2 regions of the Paenibacillus sp. FSL H7-0716 genome follow, and region 2 is predicted to be linked to the other one. Evidence: predicted binding sites of a transcription regulator. Region 2 holds the regulator's gene; the other holds the start of a gene.

Region 1 (3,218 bases), on a different contig from region 2:
CTGCAATTGGCGATTCCTTGACGACTGGATTTGGTGCTCTGCCAGGTAACGGTTTTGTACCGGTGTACCGTAGAATGGCAGAAGGGAGACTGCGGACAACTGTAGCCTCTACGAATTTAGGCGTGAACGGAATGACTACTTCAGAGCTGGAGCAGCGGCTGCGCGGAAATACCATGATGCGTGAGGCCGTTCGAGAAGCCGATATCATCACTGTGTCTATCGGTGGTAATGATTTGATTCACGCGGCCAAATCCGCAGCAAGACAGCAAGGGAACTTATCCGCAGAGCTGCGCAGATCGCTTCAGGAATGCAAACAAAATTTCTCTGCAATTATGAATATTCTCATACAATTGAAGGCGAGGACGCGTAGACCTTTTATCATTAGAATTGTGGGATTATATAATCCCTATCCTCAGGTGGTTGGTGCGACAGAGTGGGTCAGACAGTTTAATCAATACGCAGCACAGTACAGCAGTCGAGTCTGTGGATTTGCTTCAATTTACAGTGAGTTCGCAGGAAATGAGAGAGGGCTGTTATCCATTGATCATTTGCATCCGAATGGCCGGGGTTATCGCGTAATTGCCGAGAAGCTGGACGCGCTAGGTTATGGCGGGCTGGCTTAATTGGATTTAGGTCTTCTATAAAATATAAAGAGGCTGTGCCCTATCCGTTATGGTTAGAGCACAGCCTCTTTATATTTTTACTTTATAGCTTACACACCGCTAGGCAATGTCTTCTCGATTACTTTATCTACGATACCGTATTCAGCCGCGTCTGCAGCAGTCATGAAGTAGTCGCGATCTGTATCCTTCTCAATACGTTCTAGAGGTTGACCCGTACGTTCTGCTAGAATACGGTTCAGCTTATCGCGCAATTTGAGGATACGGCGGGCACGGATTTCAATGTCCGTTGCTTGACCTTGAGCACCACCCAGAGGCTGGTGGATCATGATCTCGCTGTTAGGCAGTGCAAAGCGTTTGCCTTTGGCGCCAGCGTTTAGCAGGAAAGCTCCCATGGAAGCTGCCATACCCACACAGATGGTGGAAACGTCTGGTTTAATGTACTGCATTGTATCAAAAATAGCCATACCTGCAGTAATGGAACCGCCTGGGCTATTCACGTAAAGGTGAATGTCCTTGTCAGGATCTTCGGCAGCCAAGAACAGCATTTGTGCGATGATAGAATTGGCTACCACGTCATTAACCTCCGTTCCAAGGAAAATGATGCGGTCCTTCAGCAGGCGGGAATAGATGTCATAAGCGCGCTCGCCGCGGTTGCTCTGTTCTACTACCATAGGAATATAACTCACGTGGAAAACCTCCTTGATATTGGTTCTTTAAATGTATTCATTTTTACTCTTGCCGTATTACCCACATGATAAACAAATTCAAACAAAAAGTCAAAGAAAGTCAAACTTATATTCAAAAAAAAGAGCCGACAAGCGGCTCTTTGGTTAAGTAGTAGTATAGGCACTACTAAATTATGTGCAAAAATGAAATTAATGGCGCGCCCGCCAAGAATCGAACTTGGATCTCAGGCTTCGGAGGCCTACGTCATATCCATTGGACCACGGGCGCAACAAAAATGATTATAATACAATTTTTACACAATTGCAATGTAATATTAATACTGGACAGGCGCTCTAGGGACAGGCATCGGGCGCTATATCTTTTTCTGACCTTATTCATGTATAAGAAGACAAGCGCTTGAGAATTCTACTCTCGGAAGACTTGCGCTTCGAGCAATATTTGGTTAGAATATGGGTGGGACTTAAAAAGTTTACCCGGGACGTTTTGAGACCATGAACAAGGGAATAGAGGAAGACGAAGTTGCAGGAGTGAAAGTATGCGTAATTTATTAGATATCCAAAAGCAGCTTCTGCCTGATCTCATGGAAACCCTTAAGAGACGGTACACGATTCTTCATCAGATCATGCTGTCCGATATTATTGGGCGCAGAACGCTAGCCGCTTCGCTAGATATGACTGAGCGGGTACTGCGTGCCGAGACGGATCTTCTGAAATCGCAAGGGCTTATTGAGATCGAGAGTGTTGGCATGCGCATTAGCGCTGCTGGACGTAGACTGCTTGATTTGCTAGAGCCGGTTGTTAAGAGCCTATTTGGTCTGGATGAGCTGGAAGAGAAAATTCGAGCAACGTATGGTCTGGATAAAGTTATTGTAGTACCGGGTGATTGTGAGTCATCGCCGTTCACCAAACGAGAGCTTGGCCGAGCGGGTGCGAAAGCGCTGCTGAGTATACTTCGCGCAGATGATACAGTTGCCGTCACAGGTGGATCGACGCTTGCCGATATGGCTGATCAACTGACACCGCCGTTGTCCCTTTCCTATAAGAACGCTTGGTTTGTTCCGGCGCGTGGAGGATTAGGAGAGAGTATGGAGATTCAAGCCAACACGATTGCCTCAACAATGGCAAAGCGGGTTGGAGCCAACTACCGGTTGCTGCATGTCCCTGATTTGCTTAGTGGGGATGCATACCAATCGCTGGCGCTTGACTCTAATATTGGAGAGATTGTACAAACCATCCGCAGTTCGCGTATTATTGTACATGGGATTGGGGATGCCATTGAAATGACCCGCCGCCGCAAACTGGACGAGGCTACAGTCTCGGAAATCCAGGGTGAAGGGGCAGTGGCCGAATCTTTTGGCTATTATTTCAATGAAGAGGGTCAGGTTGTCCATACCATGCTTACGATGGGTCTACGTCTAGAAGATATCATCCGGACAGAGAAAGTCATCGGTATTGCAGGAGGCAAACCCAAGGCCAAAGCCATTCATGCCATGCTGCGTTTCGGGCAGGAGAATATTCTCGTCACGGACGAGGCCGCCGCAGTAGAAATAGGCAAGGAAATTGACAATCAACTACAGCTATCTTCGTAGTTTTTAGATTGCAGGCAATAACATACTTCTTGCATCATACTTAACATTGTTGTCATGACAGACCTCACCGTCTGTTTTGAATAAATAAAACGAATTCTAGGAGGAACTATTCAATGAGTGTAAAAGTTGGAATTAACGGTTTTGGACGTATTGGACGCCTTGCTTTCCGCCGTATTCAAAATGTAGAAGGTATCGAAGTGGTAGCAATCAACGACTTGACTGACGCTAAGATGCTTGCTCATTTGCTTAAATATGATACAACTCAAGGTAAATTCCAAGGTGATGTTGAAGTGCATGATGGCTTCTTCAAAGTCAATGGT
Region 2 (3,218 bases):
CATCCGTTCTTGATCCCCTTTTATCGCAAATTTGGTTGGGAAGTTTATTGTGAATATAAGAAATACTCCATTCCTGTTGCCAAGTTTCCCAAGAAGGTTGAAGTTGAAGGCAAGGTAAGACGTGGTGTTAAAGATATCGAAGTATTGGACAACTTATACAATCGTTTTGCAGTTAGATATAACGGGACACTTAAGCGCGATTTGGACTGGTGGGAGAACTCTGTTCTGGATGATGAAGGTCAGATTGCGGTATTTTACTCACAGCTTGGGGAACCTGAAGGATACGTACTATATAAGATAGAAAATAGAGAACTGGTCATTGATGAATTTGTGTTTTTGAACGAACAGGCCCGGCAGGGGCTGTGGACATTTCTTGCGAATCACGATTCGATGGTGACCGGTGCATCGCTAAAACTGGTGCCATCCGATGATATGTTACCCTTTTTGCTGCCTGATCCGCGTATAGAGCAGGAGAATTATCCTTATTTTATGGCGCGTATTGTGAATGCTAAAGTATTTGTGGAGAGTTATTCTTTTAAGCGTCACAGCAGTCAGAAGAAACAGGTTATTTATATTGAAGATAAATATGCCCCATGGAATGACGGGTTGTGGGAATGGACGGTCTCCGAAGAGGGAGCAGCAGCTTTCTTGCGTATAGTGGGTGAACGGGATGCAGCTGACTTAAGCTGTGGTATTGGTACGCTGACGATTCTAATGTTTGGATATAAACGCCCGGCAGAGCTGGCTCGTTATGGACTTGTGACTGGTAATCCGACGTCTCTGGAATGGCTCGAAGAAATCATACCGCAAGCTGAAACCGCACTTTTTGATCATTTTTAGAAAATAATTAGGCTCTCCCCTTCGAAAGATGCTGGGAGAGTTCTTTATTTCCGAATACATTCGCTGAAAAAAGTGAAAAATAAGAGAATCCTCTTGGAATTAGCACAGAATATGTTATAATATTAAAAAGTCAAAGAAAGTCAAAGTCAACGCACCTGATGACATACAGTGCGATCCTCTGAATTCGTGAAGTTTTCTTCAGACTTATATGAATGAAGTTCACTAATGAATGTCATTAAGGATGCGGCCGCAAGCGATATTATGAAGCTTTAAAGAGCACTGGAGGATGAGTGATGCGCAATATCTCTGATATTATTGAACAATATCTGAAGAATATTTTGCATGAAAGTCCCGAAGGTACGGTGGAAATCCAGCGAAATGACCTGGCGGACCAGTTCTCATGCGTACCGTCACAGATCAATTATGTTATTAGTACACGCTTTACACTGGAAAAAGGCTATGTGGTGGAAAGTAAGCGTGGTGGCGGGGGATATATTCGTATTCAACGTTTTGAATTGCCGCCCAACGTGGCACTGCATGCCCATTTAAACCATACTATAGGTGGCGGGATAGATCAGAACGCTGCCGAAGGGTTGATTTATCAGCTGGAGGAAGCTGGTTTTCTAAGCAAGCGTGAGGCGTGTCTTATGCGCGCTGCTGTTTCTCGGGATTGCCTAACGGTTAAGATTCCATATCGGGATGAGATTCGGGCCAAGATTATGAAGGCGATGTTAATCTCTTTGTTAGGCAAATAATTGTCAATCATAAGGGAGGGGCTTTCGCTTATGCAATGTCAGGAATGTGGCGTCAAGCCAGCAACACTCCATTTCACCAAGATCGTGAATGGAGAGAAGACAGAATTTCATATCTGCGAGAGCTGTGCGCGGGAGAAGGGTGAACTGATCCCGGGAACTGCTGGAGGATTCTCCATTCACAGCTTGCTGTCTGGTCTGCTTGATCTTGAAGGGGCCGGTAAGGAAAAAACGGCTGCTACGAAGACTACGCAGAGTCTGCAATGTGAGAATTGTGGGATGACGTACTCGCAGTTTAGCAAATTGGGCCGTTTTGGCTGCAGCTCCTGTTATAAATATTTTAACAGTGCACTGGACCCGCTCTTTAAACGGGTGCATGGCAGCACTTCTCATGTAGGCAAGATTCCCAAACGTGCTGGAGCACAGATTGTGTTCAAACGGCAAATTGATGAATTGAAGCTGGAATTACAGCAAAGTATCGCACAGGAGGAATTCGAAACTGCGGCAGAGCTGCGGGATCAAATTCGCCAACTTGAAAAAGAAATGGCACAAGAGTAAAGTCTTTGATATATAGGGGGGATATGACATGTCAAGTCTCCGATTTACTGAACAAGCGCTTAGTGATTGGATGCGCTCGGGAGGCAGTCACTCCGAGATTGTAATTAGCAGCCGTATGCGTATTGCACGTAACTTAGAGCATCTTCCATTCCCTATGCTTGCTTCCTTAGAGCAATCGGAAGAAGTATTAGAGCTGCTGGCCCCTGTGTTTCATGGGGAAACTGCTGCCGAATTCGGATCTTTTCAACTGATAAAGCTTGCTGAAGTGAATGAACTGGACAAAAAGGTATTGGTCGAGAAACATCTCATCAGTCCTAATCTGGCTAATGATTCACGTGGCGCAGCTGTGATATTAAATGAAGATGAGTCGGTCAGCATCATGATTAACGAAGAAGACCATCTGCGGATTCAATGTCTGTTCCCGGGTCTTCAGGTAAGAGAAGCATGGGAACGTGCGACAGCCATCGATGATATCTTCGAATCGGCTGTTAATTACGCTTTTGATGATAAAAGAGGATATTTGACCAGTTGTCCCACCAATGTGGGTACAGGGCTGCGTGCCTCAGTAATGCTGCATTTGCCAGCACTAGTAATGACCCAACAGATCAATCGCATATTGTCAGCAGTGAATCAAGTGGGATTGACTGTAAGAGGAATTTATGGTGAGGGCAGCGAAGCAGTAGGGAACATCTTTCAAATTTCCAATCAGATTACTCTCGGTCAAACGGAAAGTGAAATCATCGAGAACCTTCACAGTGTAGTCACCCAGATTATAGAGCATGAACGAAATGCCCGTGAAAGGCTGCTTGTAGATTCCGCTTTAAGAATTACAGACCGAGTCAAAAGATCTTATGGGATTTTGTGTTATGCCGCTCTAATGGAGCTTAAAGAATCCGCACAACGGCTATCTGATGTGAGACTTGGGGTCGACCTTGGCATACTGGAAGGCCCTTCGATTTCCGTGCTTAATGAGCTTAACGTTAAGACACAGCCAGGATTTCTGCAAAAAATGTTCGGTGACGAGATGAACGCCACTGAACGGGATATGTATCGGGCGAAACTGCTCCG

What was found. Region 2 encodes CtsR, which represses protease genes until heat stress. Its sites were predicted from a motif close to ATGGTCAATAAAGGTCAAACA; they were not measured.
Region 1: the regulator CtsR is predicted to act here: its motif matches at 1,396-1,416, upstream of clpP (ATP-dependent Clp endopeptidase proteolytic subunit ClpP).

What each region holds. Positions count from the first base shown of each region.
Region 1 is NZ_JBBODA010000023.1:87,278-90,495, forward strand. It holds gene MHH60_RS24100 (GDSL-type esterase/lipase family protein) at 1-623, shown strand, start outside; gene clpP (ATP-dependent Clp endopeptidase proteolytic subunit ClpP) at 713-1,309, opposite strand; tRNA gene MHH60_RS24110 (tRNA-Arg) at 1,503-1,577, opposite strand; gene MHH60_RS24115 (sugar-binding transcriptional regulator) at 1,846-2,898, shown strand; gene gap (type I glyceraldehyde-3-phosphate dehydrogenase) at 3,012-3,218, shown strand, end outside.
Region 2 is NZ_JBBODA010000006.1:299,768-302,985, reverse strand. It holds gene MHH60_RS11240 (GNAT family N-acetyltransferase) at 1-840, shown strand, start outside; gene MHH60_RS11235 (CtsR family transcriptional regulator) at 1,134-1,595, shown strand; gene MHH60_RS11230 (UvrB/UvrC motif-containing protein) at 1,626-2,150, shown strand; gene MHH60_RS11225 (protein arginine kinase) at 2,179-3,218, shown strand, end outside.